Linked DNA regions of Breoghania sp. L-A4. The protein of the gene in region 3 interacts with the protein of the main gene of each other region in a pairwise test. Links are inferred from orthologs where the notes say so. Each region holds a gene or a part of one and is shown on either strand. Other genes may lie near its edges. The genes, in order: D1F64_RS12035, D1F64_RS01190 and D1F64_RS13180.

What was found.
Region 1: the proteins of D1F64_RS13180 (region 3) and D1F64_RS12035 interact in binary tests that used the Escherichia coli proteins (3 or more experiments, as listed by UniProt). The link is inferred for Breoghania sp. L-A4 from one-to-one orthologs.
Region 2: the proteins of D1F64_RS13180 (region 3) and D1F64_RS01190 interact in binary tests that used the Escherichia coli proteins (3 or more experiments, as listed by UniProt). The link is inferred for Breoghania sp. L-A4 from one-to-one orthologs.

Annotation. Positions count from the first base shown.
Region 1 is NZ_CP031841.1:2,622,562-2,625,715, reverse strand. Bases 17-3,015 are described here. They hold D1F64_RS12035 (nitrogen regulation protein NR(II)), read right to left. Parts: upstream 2,097-3,015; coding sequence 936-2,096; downstream 17-935. Other genes in these bases: dusB (tRNA dihydrouridine synthase DusB), read right to left, coding at 2,093-3,015. In the rest of the region: more of dusB, read right to left, coding at 3,016-3,139.
Region 2 is NZ_CP031841.1:243,533-247,102, reverse strand. Bases 58-3,472 are described here. They hold D1F64_RS01190 ([protein-PII] uridylyltransferase), read right to left. Parts: upstream 3,084-3,472; coding sequence 258-3,083; downstream 58-257. Other genes in these bases: D1F64_RS01185 (helix-turn-helix domain-containing protein), read right to left, coding at 3,249-3,472; murJ (murein biosynthesis integral membrane protein MurJ), read right to left, coding at 58-190. Outside these bases: more of murJ, read right to left, coding at 1-57; more of D1F64_RS01185, read right to left, coding at 3,473-3,570.
Region 3 is NZ_CP031841.1:2,900,795-2,903,643, forward strand. The notes cover bases 156-2,849. They hold D1F64_RS13180 (P-II family nitrogen regulator), read left to right. Parts: upstream 156-1,180; coding sequence 1,181-1,519; downstream 1,520-2,849. Other genes in these bases: D1F64_RS13175 (NAD(P)H-hydrate dehydratase), read right to left, coding at 156-728; D1F64_RS23410 (hypothetical protein), read right to left, coding at 1,516-1,764; glnA (type I glutamate--ammonia ligase), read left to right, coding at 1,669-2,849. In the rest of the region: more of D1F64_RS13175, read right to left, coding at 1-155. UniProt on the Escherichia coli protein: P-II indirectly controls the transcription of the glutamine synthetase gene (glnA). P-II prevents NR-II-catalyzed conversion of NR-I to NR-I-phosphate, the transcriptional activator of GlnA. When P-II is uridylylated to P-II-UMP, these events are reversed.

The DNA.
Region 1 (3,154 bases), 280 kb from region 3 along the record:
GCGCAGCGGCGGCAGCCGCAGCGGCACCACATTCAGGCGGAAATAGAGATCCTCGCGAAACAGTCCCTGATTGATGAGTTGGCGCAGGTCCTTGTTGGTCGCGGCGACAATCCGCACATCGGTCTTGATCACCGTCCGGCCACCAACGGCCGTGTATTCGCCCTGCTGCAGCACCCGCAGCAGGCGTGTCTGCGCCTCCATCGGCATGTCGCCGATCTCGTCGAGGAACAGCGTGCCGCCGTCGGCCTGCTCGAACCGGCCGGCGCTGCGCGCCTGAGCGCCGGTGAAGGCGCCCTTCTCGTGACCGAAGAGTTCCGCCTCGATCAGGTCGCGGGGGATCGCCGCCATGTTGATGGCGACAAAGGGTCCGTTGCGCCGCTTGCCGTAGTCGTGCAGGGCGCGGGCCACAAGCTCTTTGCCAGTGCCGGATTCGCCGGAGATCATCACGGTCAGATCGGTCTGCATCAGGCGCGCCAGGACGCGATAGATTTCCTGCATCGCCGCGGACCGGCCGACAAGCGGAATGTTCTCGCCGACTTCCTCGGAGACGTCGACACGCTTGGACTTCGGCTCGGACAGGGCCCGCCCGATGATGCTGATCAGTTCCTTCAAATCGAAGGGTTTGGGGAGATACTCGTAAGCGCCGCGTTCGGAGGCGCGGATCGCCGTCATGAACGTGTTCTGCGCGCTCATGATGATGACCGGCAGATCCGGACGCAGCTTCTTGATCCGCGGAAGCAGATCAAAGGCGTTTTCATCGGGCATGATCACGTCGGAGATCACGAGATCGCCCTCTCCGGAACTGACCCAGCGCCACAGCGTCGCGGCGTTGGACGTCAGCCGGACCGAATAGCCGGCGCGCGACAATGCCTGATTGAGGACCGTGCGGATCGCTGCATCGTCGTCAGCAACGAGAATTGTGCCACTGGGCATCGTCATTCATTCCTGGCGCTGTTGGGTGTGGGATATTCATTCGAGGACGCGGGCATCAGAATCCGGAACGCGGTGCGTCCGGGCTGCGAGTCGCACTCGATCACCCCGCCATGGTCGCCAATGATCTTGGCAACCAGGGCAAGGCCCAATCCGGTCCCGTTGGTCTTGGTGGTCACGAAGGGGTCGAAGAGATGCGGCATCAGGTCATCCGGCACGCCGGGTCCGTTGTCGCGAACGCTGAATTCCAGCGGCAGACTGACGCGGTCGCGCGTGCCGGGCACCGACATGCGGATACCGGGCCGGAACGCGGTGGACAGCACCAGTTCGCCTTCCGGATTGTCACCCACGGCCTCGGCGGCGTTCTTCACCAGGTTCAAAAACACCTGCACAAGCTGGTCGCGATTGGCGTAGACCGGCGGCAACGACGGATCGTACTCCTCCACGATCCTGATATTGCGCGCGAAACCGGATGCCGCGAGCCGCTTAACATGGTCGAGAATAACGTGAATGTTGACCGCTTCGCGATCGATTGGTCTTTCGTCGGAAAACACTTCCATCCGGTCGACAAGCTTCACGATGCGATCCGCCTCATCCATGATCAGCCGGGTCAGGGCACGATCATCGTCATCGGCGGACTGTTCGAGAAGCTGCGCGGCGCCGCGAATGCCTGAGAGCGGGTTCTTGATCTCATGGGCCAGCATCGCGGCGAGCCCGGTGACGGTGCGCGCGGCGCCGCGCGACGACAGTTGGCGGTCGATCTTCTCCGCCATCGTGCGCTCTTGCAGCATCAGGGTGACGAAACCGGGCCGCTCGTTCACCGGCGCGGCATAGATGTCGACCATCTTTTCCGAGCCGATGCGTGGCGAACTGATGTCGACCTTGTACTCGTTGACCGCGGAACCGCGCTGCTTGACCTGATCGACGAGGGTCAACAGGGGGCTCCCGAAGGGCACGAAATAATCAAGCGGATGCCGGTGCATGACCGCGCCGCTGGCGCTGAAAAAGATCTCCGCCGCCATGTTGGCCTGCTCGATGCGGCCATTCGGATCAACCAGCAAGACCGGATGCGGCAGCGCATCGAGAATATCCGTGCCCGCGCCGCTCGCCGTACTCTTCGCCTCGCCCGGCAAAGCGCCGCTGCGGTCGATGCTATCGCTCATCATGCGGCTCTCCGCGACGTGCAGTCAGAAAACAGGGAATGGGCCAGCCGTTCGACGGTGGCCGGTTCATCGCAAGTCAGCAGCGCCTTGCGGTGCGCAGGCGCCGGCTTCGCGTCCTCGGCGACGCCATCGAGATACCAGCCCAGATGTTTGCGCGCGCAGCGCAATCCAAGCTGCGTGCCGTAGTGCGCCAGCATCGCCTGATAGTGCTCGACCACCAGATCGGCCAGGTCCGCGCCCGAAGGCCCTTCCCGCTCCGGCCGCCCGTCGAGACTGTCGGCGACCGCGCCGACGATCCAAGGACGCCCGTATGCGCCGCGTCCGATCATCACGCCGTCGGCGCCCGATTGGGCCAGCATCCGCCCGGCATCACGCGAATCCATGCAATCGCCGTTTGCGATGACTGGGATGGAGACCGCCTCGCTGACCGCACGGATGGCGGGCCAATTGGCCGCGCCCTTGTAAAACTGGCAGCGCGTGCGGCCATGCACCGTGATCATCTGCACGCCAGCGTCCTGTGCCCGGCGGGCGAGCTCCGGCGCATTGATGCTGCGTTCGTCCCAGCCAAGCCGCATTTTCACCGTGACCGGCAACGCCGTCGCTCCGACGGTCGCGTCGATCAGCGTCATCGCATGATCGAGGTCGCGCATCAGCGCCGAACCGGAGTAGCCTGTGGTCACACGCTTGGAGGGGCAGCCCATGTTGATGTCGATCATCTCCGCGCCGGATGCCTCGGCGCGCCGGGCGCCCTCGGCCATCCAGCGCGCCTCGCGGCCGGCAAGCTGCACCACGTGGGGACGGATGCCGGCGCCTTCCATGCGCAGGGTCGTTTCGGGGTCGCCGTCAACCAGCGCCTCGCTCGCCACCATTTCCGAAACCACGAGTCCCGCGCCGAAGCGCGCCGCGATTCGGCGAAATGGCAGATCCGTAACTCCGGACATCGGGGCGAGCAGCACGCAGTTCGCGGTGCGCAAGCCGCCGATTGCCAAGCCTTTTGACTGGGCAGCGGATGTAGGGTCTTTGCTTATTTTATGAGCATCGTTCATGATTGCACACATATT
Region 2 (3,570 bases), 2.7 Mb from region 3 along the record:
AGGCGGAGTTGAACGCGCCCTCGGCGAACAATCGCCGAAACAGGTTGGGCAGCCGGAACGCGACGAAGAAGGCGTCGGCCACGGGTCCCGTCCCGATGATCGCGGCCATGGTGACATCGCGTATGAAGCCCAGCAGGCGGCTCGACAGGGTCGCTCCACCCACCGTGACGAAATGCTTCAAGAGGCTCATCGCGGCAGCTCTCTCACCCTTGGCGGATGCGTCGGGAACACGGGAGCAGGGCGGGCGGGCGCGGTGATCATTTCACGCTCGTCATGCTGCGCCAGGCGGCCTTCGCCTGTTTGACGGGCTTGGCGGGCTGAACGCCGTCGAAGGCGGCGGCGATGCGCTCGCGGATCTTGACCTGGCGGGCGACATTGGCGATTTTCTGTCCCGTCAGGTCGGTCACGTAGAATACATCCACCGCGCGCTCGCCGAAGGTCGCGATATGCGCGGAGGCGATGTTGAGATTGAGAGCCGAGATCTCGCGCGTCAGGTCGTAGAGCAAGCCCGGACGGTCGAGGCCGGAGGTCTCCAGGACCGTGTAGCGGTCGGACCAGGAATTGTTGACCAGCACCTCGGTTTCCAGCCGGAAGACCTTGGAGCGGCTGCGCGTCGCGGCCTTCTGGGCGACGCTGTTCGGCAGCTTCTCCTCTCCCAACAGCGTCCGGGAGATCAGCGTGGTGATGCGTTCGCCGCGCCGTCGCTCATCTGCGTCGTCCGGCAGTTCGCGGGTCACAAAGATCGTGTCGAGCGCCAGGCCGTCGGTGGTGGTGTAGATCTGCGCATCGACGATGTTGGCGCCGGCCACGAAGCACGACCCGGCGATCGTCGACAGCAGGCGCGGGTGGTCGGCGGCCAGCACGGTGATCTCGGTGATACCCTCAAAGGCGTGGGTGGTCACTTTGCTCGCGAGCTGCTTGCCGGAGGCATCCGCATCGCGGATCATTTCGGCGTGCATCAGTTTCTGCGGCAGATCCACCCGCAGCCAATAGGACGGGTAGTGGCGCTCGCGGTAGGCTTCGATTTCCGCGGCACTCCAGCCTTCCAATTCCTCGGCCAGTTCGCGCTGGGCCGCTTCGACCCGCTTGCTGCTGGCCGGCAGGCTGTAGCCGCCCGCCAGAACCGGCTCGCACTCGTAGTACAGCGTGCGCAGCAGTTGTCCCTTCCAGCCGTTGAACACATTGGGCCCGACGGCGCGGATGTCGGCGACGGTGAGCACCAGGAGCAGCTTCAGCCGCTCCGGGCTCTGCACCACCTCGGCGAAATCCGTGATCGTCTTGCGGTCGTTGAGATCGCGCGACTGGGCGACGGTGCTCATCAGCAGATGGTGTTCGATCAGCCAGGCGACGGTTTCGGTTTCCGCGGCGTTCAGGCCGAACCGCGGACACAGCCGGCGGGCGATGCGCGCTCCCGCGATGGAATGATCCTCCGGCCTGCCCTTGGCGATATCGTGCAGGAACAGCGCCACATACAGAACCTTGCGGTTTTGCGTGGTCTTGAGGATCTCGGTCGACAGCGGATGATCGTCGCCCTGTTCGCCGCGCTCGATTTCCGACAGCACGCCAATGGCGCGCAGCAGGTGCTCGTCCACCGTGTAGTGATGATACATGTTGAACTGCATCATCGCCTCGACCTTGCCGAAGTCGGGCACGAAGCGTGACAGCACCCCGGCCTCGCTCATCCGCCGCAGCACGGTTTCCGGATCCCCGCGCGAGGTCAGGATACCGATGAACAGCCGGTTGGCTTCCGGGTTTTCGCGCAGAGACCGGTCGATCAGCCGCCGCGAGCGCCGCACCAGCTTCATCAGTTCGGGATGAAACAGCAGGTCGTGGCGCTCGGCGAGCGAAAAGGCCCGGATCAGGTTGATCGGGTCCTTCTTGAAGACATCCGCATGAGCGATGTTGAGCCGGTCGTTCTCGACCACGAAATCCTTGCTGCTGCCCAGCGGCTGCCGCCGGCTCGAGCGCTTCAGCGTGTTGAGGAAGCGCGACAGGCCCGGCGTCTGCTTGGCGTGTTTTTCCTCAAGCGCGGCGCACAGGATGCGCGTCAGGTCGCCCACGTCCTTGGCGATGAGGAAATAGTGCTTCATGAAGCGTTCCACATCGTGCTGGCCGGGATGCTCGGTATAGCTCAGACGCTGGGCGATCTCGCGCTGGATGTCGAACGAAAGCCGCTCCTCGGGCCGCCCGGTGAGGAAGTGCATGTGGCAGCGCACCGCCCAAAGAAAATCGTCGCATTGCACGAAGCGGTTGTATTCGGCCCGCGAGAACACCCCGGCCTTCACCAGCTCGTTGCCCGAGCGCAGGCGGTAGAAATATTTGGCGATCCAGAACAGCGTGTGCAGGTCACGCAGGCCGCCCTTGCCCTCCTTGACGTTGGGCTCGACCAGATAGCGGGACTGGCCCTGGCGGCGGTGCCGCTCGTCGCGTTCGGCCAGCTTCGCGGCTATGAACTCCGGTCCGGTGTTCTTCACCACCTCGTTGTCGAAGCGCTCGATCAATTCCTCGGCCAGGTCCTTGTGGCCCCAGACGTAACGGGCTTCCAGAATGGCGGTGCGGATCGTCATGTCGCTGCGCGACAGGCGGAGCGATTCGCCGACGGTGCGGGTGGCGTGGCCCACCTTCAGACCGAGGTCCCACAACAGATACAGGATATATTCGACGACCGATTCGCCCCACGGCGTCTGCTTGTAGGGCAGCAGGAACAGCAGATCGATATCGGAGGCCGGCGCCAGCGTGCCCCGGCCGTAGCCGCCCACGGCCACAACGGACATGTGCTCGGCGGCGGACGGATTTTGCACCCGATAGACATGAAACACCGCGAAATCGTAGATCACGCGAATGATCTCGTCCTGCAGGAAGCACAGCCGACGGGCGCAGAGATGGCCGCCGCCGTCCTCGCGCAGCGCCTGCTCAACCTTGTCGCGCCCTTCCTGGTAGACTTCCTTGAGCCGCGCCAGAACCGCCGAGCGCACCCCGAGATCGGTGCCATCACCGCCGAACGGTTTCGTCAACGCCGAGAACTCGTGGCGCAGGGCGGCCGAGTCGATCAGCTCGGGAAAGGGCTCGGTGAGTGATGTCATGCAGGTATTTCCGATGAAACTGGATCATAGGTCAACAGAGCGCGCGGGTCGTCAACGATGTATTCCGCGTCCGGCGGGTGGGCGGGGTCCGGTGGCCGCGAGGCGATTGTATCGGGCAGAAATTGGGTGCAATTCAGACCAACGGGGATCTCGTATTCGGGCCTCTTACACACCGTCCTTGGCCGCGGCAACGCGTACCTGATGCAGCACATGATCGAGCGAACTCTTTGAAAGACCATGAATCTTCATGGCGAGAAGATTGGCGAGCTCGGTTGCCTCGGGCTCCAGGCCCGCCGTGTCGACCGTGACCCGCGGATCGGAGATCTCGGCAAGACGCTGCAGTTCCTCCGCCTCGTCCCAGATCACGTTGAAGAAGCCGATGATCCTGTGCACCATGAACCATGTGGGCCGGCCGCGCTTGCCATGTTCGAGCGCCGACAGATAGGCGCTGGAAACCTGCAGCTCGGCGGCCATTTCCTTCAAGGTG
Region 3 (2,849 bases):
GAGGGCGCGCGCCAGGCATGCCGCCACAGCGCGGGTGCGTTCGCATGGGTCCGCGGATCAATGCTCTCGAGAACGCCCGCGGGCGTACCGATGTCGATCACATGCTGGACACCGCACAGTCCGCGACCGGGATAGAGCAGATGCCCCGGCTTGCGGCGAAAGAAGGTCACTGTCTCGGTGGCGCGAACGGCGACACCGCGCACAGCGCCGGTCTCCCCGTCGACGCCGCTTGGAAGATCGACCGCGACGACCGACAGCCGGCTGGCGTTCAGCGCGTCGACGAGCGTTGCCACCGGGCCGGTCAGATCGCGGGCCAGCCCCGCGCCGAACAGCGCGTCGATCACAACATCGCAATCGGCAAGCAAGGACGGGTTGGCCGGGCACAGCGCCTCGCGCAAAGACGCGTCCATCGCCTCAAAGGCGCCGAGCGCGTCGCCCGCAAGCCGCGCACGGTCACCCAGAAGACCGATGCTCACCGTGTAGCCGAGAGCGTGCAGGACTCGCGCGGCGACAAATCCGTCGCCGCCGTTGTTGCCGGGGCCCGCCAGCACCAGCACCCGCGCCGGCGGCGGCCAGCGTTCAGCGAGCACGCGGGCAACACCCGTGCCCGCGGCCTCCATCAGCGCCTCTCCGCCGACACCGGCCGCGACCGCAAGACGGTCCGCCTCCGCCATCTGCGAAGGCGTCAGAAGTTCCAGCATGTCGCACGCCTCCTCGTGATTCCCCATGATCGACCTCCGGCCGCCGGCCGCAATCTTCTGGCAGGCTTGCACAAATTTCAAACGTCCGCGCATCGGGCGCGCCGGCACACGCCCACCGGCCGCACCTGCCCGAAAACCACGCCTCAAGCCCCCGAACCGGGCCCGACGACAGGATCAAAACCATCCGCCCGACGTCAGGCTGCATACAAATTAGTCAGTTTGATTATTCTTTATGCACAAATTCGGAGTTTCACGCAGACAACGCATTGCGGACCAGCCGTGTTCTGCCCTATTTTCGGGCGTTTTCGCCATCCGGGCGAATTGGCACGAAGAATGCTCCCGCTGATACGACCGTTGCATACCGTTTGTTGTAGCCCGTCCGTTGCACCAAAGGCACCGTGCGCGCCTGTTGCCCACATCAATCAACGTCGTTGGTCGCCCGGACCACCAAGGCGTACAAACCCGGAGAGAGGGAGGCGATGAAGAAGATCGAAGCGATCATCAAGCCCTTCAAGCTAGATGAAGTGAAGGAAGCGCTGCAGGAAGTTGGCCTGCAGGGCATCACCGTGACCGAAGCCAAGGGCTTCGGGCGGCAGAAAGGCCACACCGAGCTGTACCGCGGCGCGGAATATGTTGTCGACTTCCTGCCGAAGGTGAAGGTCGAGATTGTGTTGACCGACGAATTGGTCGACAAGGCCCTGGAGGCGATCCGCACCTCCGCCCAGACTGGCCGCATCGGAGACGGCAAAATCTTCGTCTCGAACATCGAGGAAGCGATCCGCATCCGCACCGGTGAGACCGGCAACGACGCGATCTAACCCGCGTTCGGCCGTTTCAGCGAGGCGCGGCCGCCGTGCGGTGGCATCGCGCTGAAACGCCAGCGTCCGGGATGGCGCCATTGTGGCCCGCCCCAGATCGATGACGCATGAACCAAGAGATCCACCTGTAGAAAATCAGGAAGATTCCCATGACTACTGCCAATGACGTCTTGAAGTTGATTAGCGAAAAGGACGTTAAATTCGTTGATCTTCGTTTCACCGATCCGCGCGGCAAGATGCAGCACGTGACGATGGACATCCTGGAAATCAACGAGGACGTTTTCGCCGACGGCGTGATGTTCGACGGCTCCTCGATCGCCGGCTGGAAGGCCATCAACGAATCCGACATGACCCTCATGCTGGATCCCGAGACGGCGCACATCGATCCGTTCTTCGCCCAGACGACGCTGGCGATCTTCTGCGACATCCTGGAGCCGTCCTCCGGCGAGGCCTACAACCGCGATCCGCGCATGACCGCCAAGAAGGTCGAGGCTGCCGTGCGCGCCTCGGGCATCGGCGACACGATCTACGTCGGTCCGGAAGCCGAATTCTTCGTCTTCGACGACGTCCGCTTCTCGGCCGAGCCCTACAACACCGGCTTCCAGCTCGATTGCTCGGAACTGCCGACCAACATGCCGACCGAATATGAAGCCGGCAACCTGGGTCACCGTCCGCGCACCAAGGGCGGCTACTTCCCCGTCCCGCCGATCGATTCCGGCCAGGACTACCGCTCCGAGATGCTCACCGTTCTCACCGAGATGGGCGTGCGCGTCGAGAAGCACCACCACGAGGTGGGCGCCGCCCAGCACGAGCTCGGCATTCGCTTCGACTCCCTGACCCGCATCGCCGACAAGATGCAGATCTACAAGTACGCGGTGCATCAGGTCGCCCATGCCTACGGCAAGACGGCCACCTTCATGCCCAAGCCGGTCTTTGGCGACAACGGCACCGGCATGCACTGCCACCTGTCGATCTGGAAGGACGGCAAGCCGGTCTTCGCCGGCAACCAGTACGCGGATCTCTCCGAAGAGTGCCTGTACTTCATCGGCGGCATCCTCAAGCACGCCAAGGCGCTGAACGCCTTCACCAACCCCTCGACCAACTCCTACAAGCGTCTAGTCCCGGGCTATGAGGCACCGGTGCTGTTGGCCTATTCGGCCCGCAACCGCTCCGCCTCCTGCCGCATCCCCTACAGCCCGTCGCCGAACGGCAAGCGCGTGGAAGTCCGGTTCCCGGATCCCTCCGCCAACCCGTACCTGTGCTTCTCGGCCCTGGTGATGGCCGGCCTCGACGGCATCAAGAACAAGATGCATCCGGGCGACGCCATGGA